2 regions of the Rhizobium sp. BK275 genome follow, and region 1 is predicted to be linked to the other one. Evidence: predicted binding sites of a transcription regulator. Region 1 holds the regulator's gene; the other holds the start of a gene.

Evidence for each region. The regulator HrcA, encoded in region 1, represses chaperone genes, less so after heat shock. The targets are predictions, from matches to a motif close to GTTAGCACTCNCNNNNNGNGAGTGCTAAC.
Region 2: groES (co-chaperone GroES) is a predicted target of HrcA. The motif match lies at 1,570-1,598, and genes of this name have one in related genera.

Annotation. Positions count from the first base shown of each region.
Region 1 is NZ_JACHZL010000002.1:311,249-317,265, reverse strand. Features, by position in the region: gene FHT82_RS07455 (nucleoside hydrolase) at 1-184, shown strand, start outside; gene grpE (nucleotide exchange factor GrpE) at 255-890, opposite strand; gene hrcA (heat-inducible transcriptional repressor HrcA) at 1,002-2,090, opposite strand; gene rph (ribonuclease PH) at 2,268-2,984, shown strand; gene FHT82_RS07435 (VOC family protein) at 3,059-3,475, shown strand; gene rdgB (RdgB/HAM1 family non-canonical purine NTP pyrophosphatase) at 3,485-4,129, shown strand; gene hemW (radical SAM family heme chaperone HemW) at 4,139-5,341, shown strand; partial or broken gene FHT82_RS07420 (DMT family transporter) at 5,346-6,017, opposite strand, start outside.
Region 2 is NZ_JACHZL010000002.1:742,724-748,740, forward strand. Features, by position in the region: gene groL (chaperonin GroEL) at 1-1,160, opposite strand, end outside; gene groES (co-chaperone GroES) at 1,217-1,513, opposite strand; gene FHT82_RS09560 (TIGR01459 family HAD-type hydrolase) at 1,824-2,672, shown strand; gene FHT82_RS09565 (bifunctional riboflavin kinase/FAD synthetase) at 2,687-3,670, shown strand; gene FHT82_RS09570 (MFS transporter) at 3,733-4,947, opposite strand; gene FHT82_RS09575 (hypothetical protein) at 4,983-5,201, shown strand; gene ileS (isoleucine--tRNA ligase) at 5,367-6,017, shown strand, end outside.

The DNA.
Region 1 (6,017 bases):
ACCCGAACTCTTCAAGGGCCGGGACTGCAATGTCGAGATCGAAGTGACGTCGGAACTGACTGTCGGCATGACGGTCGTCGACTGGTGGCATGTGACCGACCGCAAGCGCAATGCGAAGGTCATGCGCCACGTGGATGCCGACGGCTTTTTCGATCTGCTGATCGAGCGCTTCGCGCGGATATGATCCAGCAAGGCTACAGGAACAAGAAAGGCCGCTCGCGCGGCCTTTCTTCATTGTCAGGATTCCTGTCGCCTCAGGCGTCCTTCTCGTCCAGCACCGAGTTGGCCTCGGCTTCCACGAGTTTCGGACCGCCCTTGGCGACGCCGACCATCGCCGGGCGCAGCACGCGCTCGCCGATGGAAAAACCGGCCTGCACCACCTGCACGACCGTATTGTTCGGCACTTCGGTATTCGGCACTTCGAACATCGCCTGATGGAAGTTCGGGTCGAACTTCTGGCCGACCGGCTCCAGCTTGCGAACGCCGTGGCGCTCGAGTGCCGAGAGCATGGAACGCTCGGTCATATCCACGCCTTCAATCAGCGTTGTCAGGCCGGCATCGCCAGTAGCCTTGGCTTCCGGCGGAATAGCATCGAGCGCGCGACGCAGGTTGTCCGAAACGGCCAGCATGTCACGGGCGAAGCCTGCGACAGAATAGGACTTGGCGTCCTTGACCTCGCGCTCCGTGCGGCGGCGCAGATTGTCCATTTCGGCAGCGAGCCGCAGATAGCGGTCGCGCAGTTCAGCATTTTCAGCCTTCAGAAGCTCAAGCGGATCGGGTTCGCTCGCAACAGCTTCCTTCACGGCTTCATTCTCGACGTTTGCGGCAGCTTCGGCTGCGGCTTCCGCTGCAGCTGCGTCAGGTCCGTTCTGCGTCGTTTCATCGGTCATGACGGTCTCCGGTTGGTGTCTTCTCAGATGCGCCCGATATCGATGTTTGGCCGGAAAAAATCAAGTCTGCGTGACGAAGAAGCTGAAATTCCGCCGGTTCCGCACGAGCGATCAGAGAGAACCGCGCGAAAGGCGCGACACGAGCTGAGCCGTATAATCCACCATCGGCACGATGCGGGAGTAATTGAGCCGTGTGGGGCCGATCACGCCTACCGCGCCGACGATGCGGTCATCGTCGTCGCGGTAGGGAGCAACGATGAGCGAGGAGCCGGAAAGCGAGAAGAGCTTATTCTCCGAACCGATGAAGATACGCACACCGGGTCCGCTTTCGGCGAGATTCAGGAGCTCGATCAAGCTATCCTTCTTCTCGAGATCGTCGAAAAGCAGGCGCAGCCGGTCGAGATCTTCCGTGCCGCCGACACCTTCCAGCAGGTTTGCGCGGCCGCGAATGATCAGCTGTGCCGGCTTGGACTCGTCCGAACTGCCGGCCCAGACGGCGATACCGCGCTCCACGAGATCCTGCGACAGTGCATCGAGCTCGAGGCGAACTTCATCTTTCAGCCGGCTCAATTGCAGGCGCAATTCCGGCAGCGTCTGGCCGGTCATGTGCGCATTGAGGAAATTGGCGGCTTCGGTGAGCTGCGAAGAGGTGACGCCTGCGGGCAGCTCGATGATGCGGTTTTCCACCTGATCGTGATCGCCGACAAGCACCGCCAGTGCCTTGGTGGGCTCCAGGCGGATGAACTCGACATGTTTCAGCACCGAATCGCTCTTGGAGGTAATGACGAGACCGGCGCCGCGCGAAATGCCCGAGAGCATGCGGCTTGCCTCGTTCATCATCGATTCCACAGGATTGTCGCGGTTTCCAGCCCGCACCTGTCGGTCGATACTGGCCCGTTCCTCCGCCGAGAGATCGCCAACCTGCATGAAGGCGTCGACAAAGAAACGTAAGCCCACCTGCGTGGGCAGGCGGCCGGCGCTGACATGCGGCGAATAGATGAGCCCCAATTCCTCCAGGTCGCTCATGACGTTGCGCACGGAGGCGGGCGACAGTGACATGGGCAGAAGACGCGAGAGGTTGCGGGAACCGAGGGGCTCGCCATGCTCGAGATAGCCTTCGACGATGCGCCGGAAGATTTCCTTGGATCGTTCATCCAGCGCGGCCACGGCATCCGAAATTGATGTCGACCTGTAGCTCATGAACTTTTCGCACCCGCACTGAATGATATCAGGGAAATATAGCCAATCTGCCCCCCGTGGCAAAAGGGAATTTGCAAATGCGCGCAGCCAATCGTAGAAGCGGGCGACGATACAATGCATGCATGGAATTGCCGGGAAGCGCTTCCGCTTTTCGGCATCCTGTTTCAGGAGAAGAGAATGCGGCCTTCAGGCAGAAAAACCGACCAGATGCGCAAGGTCTCCTTCGAGCGCAATTTTTCCAAGCATGCCGAGGGATCCTGCCTGGTGAAGTTCGGCGATACGCATGTGCTCTGCACCGCAAGCCTGGAAGACAAGACGCCGCCGTGGCTGCGCAACACCGGAAAGGGCTGGGTCACGGCCGAATACGGCATGCTGCCGCGCGCAACCGGCGAACGCATGAAGCGCGAAGCCGCTGCCGGCAAGCAGGGCGGCCGCACGCAGGAAATCCAGCGCCTCATCGGCCGCTCGCTGCGCGCCGTGGTCGATCTGACTGCGCTCGGCGAACGCCAGATCACGCTCGACTGCGATGTCATCCAGGCAGATGGCGGCACGCGCACGGCCTCGATCACCGGTGGCTGGATTGCGCTTTACGACTGCCTGCGCTGGATGGAAACCCGCAACATGATCAAGGCCGACCGCGTGCTGAAGGATCATGTCGCGGCGATTTCCTGTGGCATCTTCGCCAACCAGCCAGTCATCGACCTCGACTATCTCGAAGATTCCTCAGCCGAGACCGATGCCAATTTCGTCATGACGGGAGCCGGCGGCATCGTCGAGATCCAGGGCACGGCAGAAGGCACGCCTTTCACCGAGGAGGAATTCTCTTCGCTGATGGGCCTTGCCAAGGCAGGCATTACCGAACTGGTCGACTTGCAAAAGCAGGCGATCGCCTGAGGCTTCCATTCAAGCCTCGCCAGTGAATTTCCTTGTCCCTGCTTCCGGGGGCGAGGTCGGACAAGGGGCGGGCAATGGCACAACCCATCGAAGGCATTCTCGAAACTGCGCTTTACGCGACCGATCTCGATGCGGCCGAAGCTTTTTACGGGAATGTGCTGGGCCTTGAGAAGATTACACGTTCGGGCAACCGCCATGTGTTCTTCCGCTGCGGGCCGGGCGTGCTTCTGATCTTCAACCCGGAGGAAACGGTGAAGCCGCCGGCGCCTGACAGCCTGCAGGTTCCGCCGCATGGCACGACCGGAAAGGGCCATGCCTGCTTCAGGGTTTCGGGAGATGATCTCGATGCGATGGCCAGGAAGCTGAAGGCTGCCGGCACCGCTATCGAATCCGAGGTTCACTGGCCGCAGGGCGGCCGATCCATTTATTTCCGCGATCCCAGCGGCAACAGCCTGGAATGCGCGGAAGCGAAAATCTGGGGCATGGAATAAGGATATTTTATGCGTAAGCTCGAAACCAAGACCATTGTTGTTGCCAGCCATAACCAGGGCAAGATCCGCGAGATCCAGGATCTGATCGGGCCGCTGGGCTTTACCGCCAAATCAGCTGCCGAGCTCAATTTCATCGAACCGAAGGAAACCGGGACGACCTTCGAGGAGAACGCGACGATCAAGGCGCTCGCCTCGGCGCAAGCCTCCGGCCTGCCGGCCCTGTCTGATGATTCAGGCCTCGTAGTCGATGCGCTCGGCGGTGATCCCGGCGTCTACACGGCCGACTGGGCGGAGACCGGTAACGGCAGCCGCGATTTCAACATGGCCATGGAGAAGGTCGAGAGAGCACTGGAAATGGCCGGCGCCACCAAGCCCGAGCAACGCACTGCCCGTTTCGTCAGCGTGCTCTGCCTTGCCTGGCCGGATGGCCATACCGAGCTTTTCCGCGGCGAAGTGGAAGGCACGGTCGCCTGGCCGCCGCGCGGAATACAGGGTTTCGGCTATGATCCGGTCTTCCAGCCGGAAGGCTATGATGTCACTTTCGGCGAGATGAGCGCGGAAGAAAAGCACGGATGGAATATCGGCAAGCCGCAGGCTCTGTCGCACCGTGCCCGTGCCTTCAAGCTCTTTGTCGAAACCTGCCTGGAAGCATAAGGCCAAGCTTTGAACATGATCGAGTCGCCTGCACTGATGCGCGATGCAAAGCTTCTGCCCGATACCGGTGAGCCCGGTTTCGGGATCTATGTGCATTGGCCTTTCTGCGCGGCGAAGTGTCCCTATTGCGATTTCAACAGCCATGTCCGGCATCAGCCAGTCGATCAGGAACGCTACGTCGCGGCCTTCCTGAAGGAGATCGCAACGGCCCGCCAGATGAGCGGGCCGAAGACGGTGACCAGCATCTTTCTCGGCGGCGGTACGCCCTCGCTGATGAAGCCGGAAACGGTCGACGCGATCCTTGGTGGCATCTCGCGGCATTGGCACGTTCCTGACGGTATCGAGATCACGATGGAGGCCAATCCTTCCAGCGTCGAAGCGGAACGCTTCCGCGGCTATCGCGCCGCAGGTGTCAATCGTGTCTCGCTCGGCGTGCAGGCGCTGAACGATCGCGATCTTAAATTCCTCGGTCGGCTGCATGATGTCGCCGATGCGCTGAAGGCGATCAAGCTCGCGCGCGACATCTTCCCGCGCATGTCTTTCGACCTGATCTATGCCCGCCCGAACCAGACGGTGGAAGAATGGGAGCGGGAACTCAAAGAAGCCATTTCCTACGCTGTCGACCATCTCTCGCTCTATCAGCTCACCATCGAGGAAGGCACACCGTTCTACGGTCTCCACAAGGCCGGAAAGTTGATCGTGCCTGACGGAGACCAGTCGGCGGCGCTCTACGAAGCCACGCAAGAGATCACCGAGCGCGAAGGTATGCCGGCTTATGAAGTGTCCAACCACGCCCGACCCGGCGCGGAGAGCCGCCACAACCTCACCTACTGGCGCTATGGTGACTATGCCGGCATCGGCCCCGGCGCGCATGGGCGCCTGACACGCGGGCCAGAAAAGATCGCGACTGCTACGGAACGCAAGCCGGAAGCCTGGCTGGAGCTCGTCGAACGCGACGGGCACGGCATCATCGAGCAAGAGCGTCTCGGTTTCGATGAGCAGGCCGATGAATTGCTGCTGATGGGGCTGCGTCTGAAGGAAGGCGTCGACCTTGCCCGCTGGCAGCAGCTTTCCGGCCGCGATCCCGATCCGAAACGCGAAGAGTTTTTACTGGAGCACGGCTTCATCGAGCGGATCGGCAATTCCCGCCTGCGCTGTACGCCGGCAGGCATGCTCATCCTTGATTCCGTCGTTGCGGACCTCGCCTGCTGAACCGTCAGGCGACGCGTCTCCTCCCCAGATTGACGAGCCTCCCATCGATCGCCGCAAGGCCGACCGCGATCAGGGCCATGCCGATCAGATGCTTGAGCTGCAACTGCTCGCCGAGAGCCGCCGCGCCGAGAAGAATCGCGCTGACGGGGATCAAGAAGGTCACCAGCATCAGGTTAGTGGCACCTGCCGTGGCCAGGATTCGGAAGAAGAGCACGTAGGCCACGGCAGTCGAGAGGATCGCAAGGCCTGATAGCGCCAGCCAAGTCTCGGCGGAGGGCATGGCGAGCGTCCAAGGCTGGTCGGCGACCAGGGCGATCGGCAGCATCAATACCGTCGAAGCCGTCACCTGTCCGGCGGCTGGAATGAGCGGCGCAAGGCCCATCCGGCGGAATCGCCGTCCCCAGATGCCAGCCAGCGAATAGGAGAAGGCGGCACCGAGGACCGCGAGTTGGGCAAGCACGTTCGAGCCGAGATCCTTCAAAGCGTCGAAGCCGATCATGTAGGCAACGCCGGCAAATCCGACGATCACGCCGAAGAGACGGTTTACCGTCAACTTTTCATCCGCCGTCAGCACATGGGCAACGATCACGGCGAAGAGCGGCGTCGTGGCGTTGAGGATCGACGCAAGGCCGCTCGCAATATGCGTCTGGCCCCAGACGATCAGGCAGAAGGGGAT
Region 2 (6,017 bases), 430 kb from region 1:
ACTTCCGTCGAACCGCCGACGCGGATAACGGCAACACCGCCAGCGAGCTTGGCAAGACGTTCCTGCAGCTTTTCGCGGTCGTAGTCGGAGGAGGTTTCTTCGATCTGGGCCTTAATCTGGGCAACACGGCCTTCGATGTCGGACTTGGCGCCGGCGCCGTCGACGATCGTGGTGTTTTCCTTGGAGATCGAAACCTTCTTGGTGCGGCCGAGCATGTCAAGGGTGACGGACTCGAGCTTGATGCCGAGGTCTTCGGAGATGACAGTGCCGCCCGTGAGGATAGCGATGTCTTCCAGCATGGCCTTGCGGCGATCGCCGAAGCCCGGAGCCTTGACGGCAGCAATCTTCAGGCCGCCGCGCAGCTTGTTGACGACGAGCGTAGCAAGAGCTTCGCCTTCGACGTCTTCAGCGATGATGAGGAGCGGCTTGCCGGTCTGAACGACAGCTTCGAGAACCGGGAGCATGGACTGCAGGTTCGAGAGCTTCTTTTCGTGCAGCAGGATAAAGGCGTCTTCGAGGTCAGCAACCATCTTTTCCGGGTTGGTGACGAAGTACGGGCTCAGGTAGCCGCGGTCGAACTGCATGCCTTCGACGACTTCGAGTTCGGTTTCAGCGGTCTTGGCTTCTTCGACGGTGATAACGCCTTCGTTGCCGACCTTCTGCATTGCTTCAGCAATGTCGAGACCGATCTGCTTTTCGCCGTTTGCGGAGATCGTGCCGACCTGGGCAACTTCTTCCGACGTGTTGATCTTCTTGGCCTTGGCCTGGAGATCCTTGACGACTTCAGCAACAGCGAGGTCGATACCGCGCTTCAGGTCCATCGGGTTCATGCCGGCAGCAACTGCCTTTGCGCCTTCGCGAACGATGGCCTGTGCGAGAACCGTTGCAGTCGTGGTGCCGTCGCCGGCGACGTCGTTGGTCTTCGAAGCAACTTCGCGGACCATCTGGGCGCCCATGTTTTCGAACTTGTCTTCGAGTTCGATTTCCTTGGCGACAGAAACACCGTCCTTGGTGATGCGCGGAGCGCCGAAGGACTTGTCGATAACGACGTTACGGCCCTTCGGACCGAGGGTGACCTTCACTGCGTCAGCGAGGATATCGACGCCGCGCAGCATCTTTTCGCGCGCGCCGCGGCCGAATTTTACTTCTTTAGCTGCCATTTTGAGAACTCCTGAAAAGGGGTGTCAGCGATATCGGATGAAAGACAACCGGCTGATTAGCCGATGATGCCCATGATGTCGGCTTCCTTCATGATCAGAAGGTCTTCGCCGTTGATCTTGACTTCGGTGCCCGACCACTTGCCGAACAGAACACGGTCGCCAGCCTTGACGTCGAGTGCAACGACCTTGCCGGACTCGTCACGAGCGCCGGAGCCGACAGCGACGATTTCGCCTTCCTGCGGCTTTTCCTTAGCGGTATCCGGGATGATGATGCCGCCCTTGGTCTTCTCTTCGGATTCAACGCGACGGACAACGACGCGATCGTGAAGGGGGCGGAAATTGGTGCTTGCCATTGTCTAATCCCTCGATCAAATGACATTCGCGGACCGGGGTGGTCCACATGGTGAATGTTAGCACTCAACTCCCGTGAGTGCTAGCGCCGTGCATTTAGGGATGGCTCCGGAAGGAGTCAAGGAGAGCCATCACGGATTTTTGTGCCGGAATTGTGGAGACAGGCAGGGATTTGTCCGGCGTGGTTACCGGGCGTTGCTCAAGTCCAGCTTTTGAGCCTCCTGCGTTCTTCGCCTGACGCAGAAAATGCCTTGCCATTAAAGCCCGCCTTTGCAATGTCACCGGTGACTGAAAGCGAAGCAGGAAAGCGGAATGGCAAAGCGGATTGCGAACTTCTCCGAGATCACCGATCGATACGATGCGGTGCTCTGCGATGTCTGGGGCGTCGTTCATAACGGCGTCGATCCGTTTCCCAAAGCCGGCGAGGCGCTTCAGGCAGCCCGCGCCGCGGGTCTGACCGTCGTTCTCATCACCAATTCGCCGCGCGTTTCCTGGCAGGTCGTCGAGCAGCTACGCCAGATCGGCGTGCCCGATGGCGCTTATGACCGCATCGTCACCTCGGGCGATGTCACCCGGGCGCTGATTGCCGAAGGCCCGCGGGAAGTCTTCCTGCTCGGCCCCGAGCGTGACAACCCAATCCTTGAAGGCCTCGACATCGAGCGCGCCGCCGCGGGCGAAGCTACTTCGGTTGTCTGCACCGGCTTCTTCGACGACGAGACGCAGAAGCCGGAGGATTACACCGACATGCTGCTGGAGTTCAAAGCCCGCGACGTGCCGATGATCTGCGCCAATCCCGATCTCGTGGTCGAGCGCGGCCACCGCATCATCCCCTGCGCCGGCGCCATGGCCGCCTATTATGAGCAGCTCGGCGGCTCCACCCGCATCGCCGGCAAGCCGCATCAGCCGATCTATGAGGCAACGCTTGCCGCTGCCCGCGAGGTCCGCGGTGATTTCCCCATCGAGCGCGTGCTGGCGATCGGCGACGGCATGCCGACAGATGTTCGCGGCGCCTTGAATTATGGGCTCGACCTTCTCTACATCAGCGGCGGCATCCACGCGAAGGAATATACGTTGAACGGCGAGACGGACGAGGCGATCCTGCACGCCTATCTCGAACGGGAAAAAGCCACACCCAAGTGGTGGATGCCGCGCCTCGCATAAGAGAATTGAAGCCGATGACCGTGTTCCACCGCAATGAAACCCGCGATCCGCTGCCCGAGCATCTGAAGGGCGGCGTCATCGCCATCGGCAATTTTGACGGCGTCCACCGCGGTCATCAATCGGTGCTGAACCGGGCTCTCGATATCGCAAGGGAGCGCGGCATTCCCGCCCTTGTGCTGACCTTCGAGCCGCATCCGCGCACCGTTTTCAAGCCGGATGCACCGGTCTTCCGCCTGACGCCGGCGCCTTTCAAGGCCCGCATCCTGGAGGAGCTCGGCTTCAACGCTGTCATCGAATATCCCTTCGACTATGAATTCTCGCAGCGTTCGGCGGATGATTTCATCCATTCCATCCTGAAGGACTGGCTCAGTGCGTCCGAAGTTGTGACCGGCTTCGACTTCCATTTCGGCCGGGGTCGGGAAGGTGGACCTGCCTTCCTGATGGATGCCGGCAATAAATTTGGTTTCGGCGTCACCCTGATCGACGCATTCCGCGACGAGAACACGGATGTCGTCTCTTCGAGCCATATCCGTGCGCTGCTGAAGGAAGGCGATGTCTCCTCGGTCGCCGCCATGCTCGGCTATCATTATACGGTGCAGGCGAAGGTGATCGATGGCGAGAAGCTCGGCCGCCAGCTCGGCTTCCCGACCGCCAATATGCAACTGCCGCCGGAAGCGGAACTTGCAGCCGGCATTTACGCCGTTCGTTTCCGCCTCGAAAACGGCAGGCTCTATGATGCGGTGGCAAGCTATGGCCGGCGTCCGACGGTGACGGAAAACGGCGTGCCGCTGCTCGAAACCTATCTTTTCGATTTCAGCGGCGATCTCTACGGCCAGACCTGCTCGGTCTCCTTCTTCGGCTATCTTCGCCCCGAACTGAAGTTCGACGGGCTCGATCCGCTCGTCGCGCAAATCAAGCGCGACGAGGAGGAGGCGAGGGCGCTTCTCGCAGGTGTGAGACCGCTCGGCGAGCTCGACCGCAAGCTCTGTTTCGACTGAGCAATTCCAGCAAAAGCGCTTGAGTGTTTTGCGTTCGGAATTGCGTAAAGACAAAGAAATGCTCAGGCCGTGCCGAGCGCGGGCTGTGATTTCTGGCGCGGCAATGGCGGGAATGCGAGCGCGATCGCCGCCGCACCGAGCCCGACCAGCGCGGAGCCGATGAACAGCCACGAGTAGTTGGCATAGGTGTCATAGATCCAGCCACCGACCAGTGGGCCGAAGGCCATGCCGATACTGGAGAGCATTGTCGCCGCCCCGAACACCGTGCCGATGACGCGCGGTCCGAAATATTCACGCGCCAGCACGGCATAGAGTGGCATCACCCCGCCATAGGCGCTGCCGAAGATGACGGCGAGCGCATAGAACTCCCCGAGCTTGCTGACGGCAAGATAGGTGGCAAGGGCCGCCGCCTGCACCAGCAGGCCTGCGATGATGACCGGCTTCACGCCGATCCGGTCCGCCAGCGTGCCATAGAGCAGGCGCCCGCCGAGACCGGCAAGGCCTTCGACGCTGTAGATGCTGACGGCAGCCATCGGGGCGACGCCGCAGAACGTTGCGTAGCTCACCATATGGAAGATCGGTCCGGAATGGGCGGCGCAGCAGGCGAAGAAGGTCAGCCCGAGCACGATGAACTGCGGCGAGCGGAAAACCATCCACAGATTGGGGGCACTGCCATCGGCTGACACGATGGCCTCATGCGTATCCTGCGGTGGCGACGGGCGCCGACGCACGAGAAGTGCTGCCGGGATCATCAGGATGAGCGCACCGATGCCGATGATCATCATCGCCGGGCGCCATTCATATGATGTGATCAGCCAGCGCGCGAAGGGCGAGATCGTCATCGGCGCAACACCCATGCCCGCCGAAACCAAGGAGACGGCAAGGCCGCGGTTCTCGTCGAACCATTCCGTCGTCGCGGCGATCATCGGTGCGAAGAAGGCGCTGGCCGAGAGACCGACGAGCACGCCATAGGTCAGCTGGAACTGCAGAAGCGTTTCCGCGCGGCTGGCAAGCATCAGCGCCAGCCCGAGGATGATGGAGCCGATCAGCACCACCGGACGCGGTCCATACCGGTCGCTGGCAGCACCCCAGAAGAAGCCGCCTATGCCCATGACGATGAAATTCAGCGTCATGGCGCTGGCGATGCCGGCATGCGACCAACCGGTCGCGTCGGCGATCGGTTGCTGGAAAATTGCGAGAGAAAACATGGCGCCGAGAGCAACGCACGTCATCAGTGCGCCGGCCGCGACGATAACCCAACGATAGGAACTGCTCATATCCTCATCACTCCTTGCGGGCGGGTTTGATCGGCATGATGAATTTCCCATGCCTGCGAGTCAAAGACGTTCGGGCAATCCGGAATTCGACAGGCGCTTTGGATTTTTTGTATCGGGAGCAACAAAATCGCAGCCATCGCATGTTGCGGGCGTTTGCCGACCTGTCGCTGGCGGGCATCCTTCGTGAAGCCGAGGGACTGAAATCCCTCTTCCTTTTCCGCTTAAAAGCGCCTATGAACCGGCGCTATGAGTAAATTCCGGCTGGCGCATTCGATACGAATTATCGGCCCGGTCTTCCGCGCGCGCTGAGCGGCCGGAAGGTCCGGGTTTTTGGCGCTTGGCTTGCGCGAGCGCTTTCCGTCACCACAGATTTCATATCCGCGTGCCCTTGTCCGGGCCGCCAGAAGCGATTGTCACACATGACCGACACAGCCGAAAAGATCGATTACTCGAAGACCCTCTACCTGCCCGAAACGGATTTTCCGATGCGCGCCGGCCTGCCGCAGAAGGAGCCGGAACTCGTTGCCCGCTGGCAGCAGATGGACCTCTACAAGAAGCTTCGCGCTTCCGCCGCCGGCCGGGAAAAGTTCGTCCTGCACGACGGCCCGCCCTATGCCAACGGCAACATCCATATCGGCCACGCGCTGAACAAGATCCTCAAGGATGTCATCACCCGCTCCTTCCAGATGCGCGGTTACGACTCCAATTACGTTCCCGGCTGGGACTGCCACGGCCTGCCGATCGAATGGAAGATCGAGGAAGAGAACTATCGCGCCAAGGGCAAGGCCAAGCCTGACCTGACCGAGCCGTCGGCGATGATCGAATTCCGCCGCGAATGCCGCGCCTATGCCGAAAAATGGATCGCCATCCAGGGCGGCGAATTCCAGCGCCTCGGCATTGTTGGCGATTTCGAAAACCCGTATCTGACGATGAACTTCCATGCGGAAAGCCGTATCGCCGGCGAACTGCTGAAGATCGCCAGGAGCGGCCAGCTCTACCGCGGCTCAAAGCCGATCATGTGGTCGGTCGTCGAGCGCACTGCGCTCGCGGAAGCCGAAGTCGAATATCAT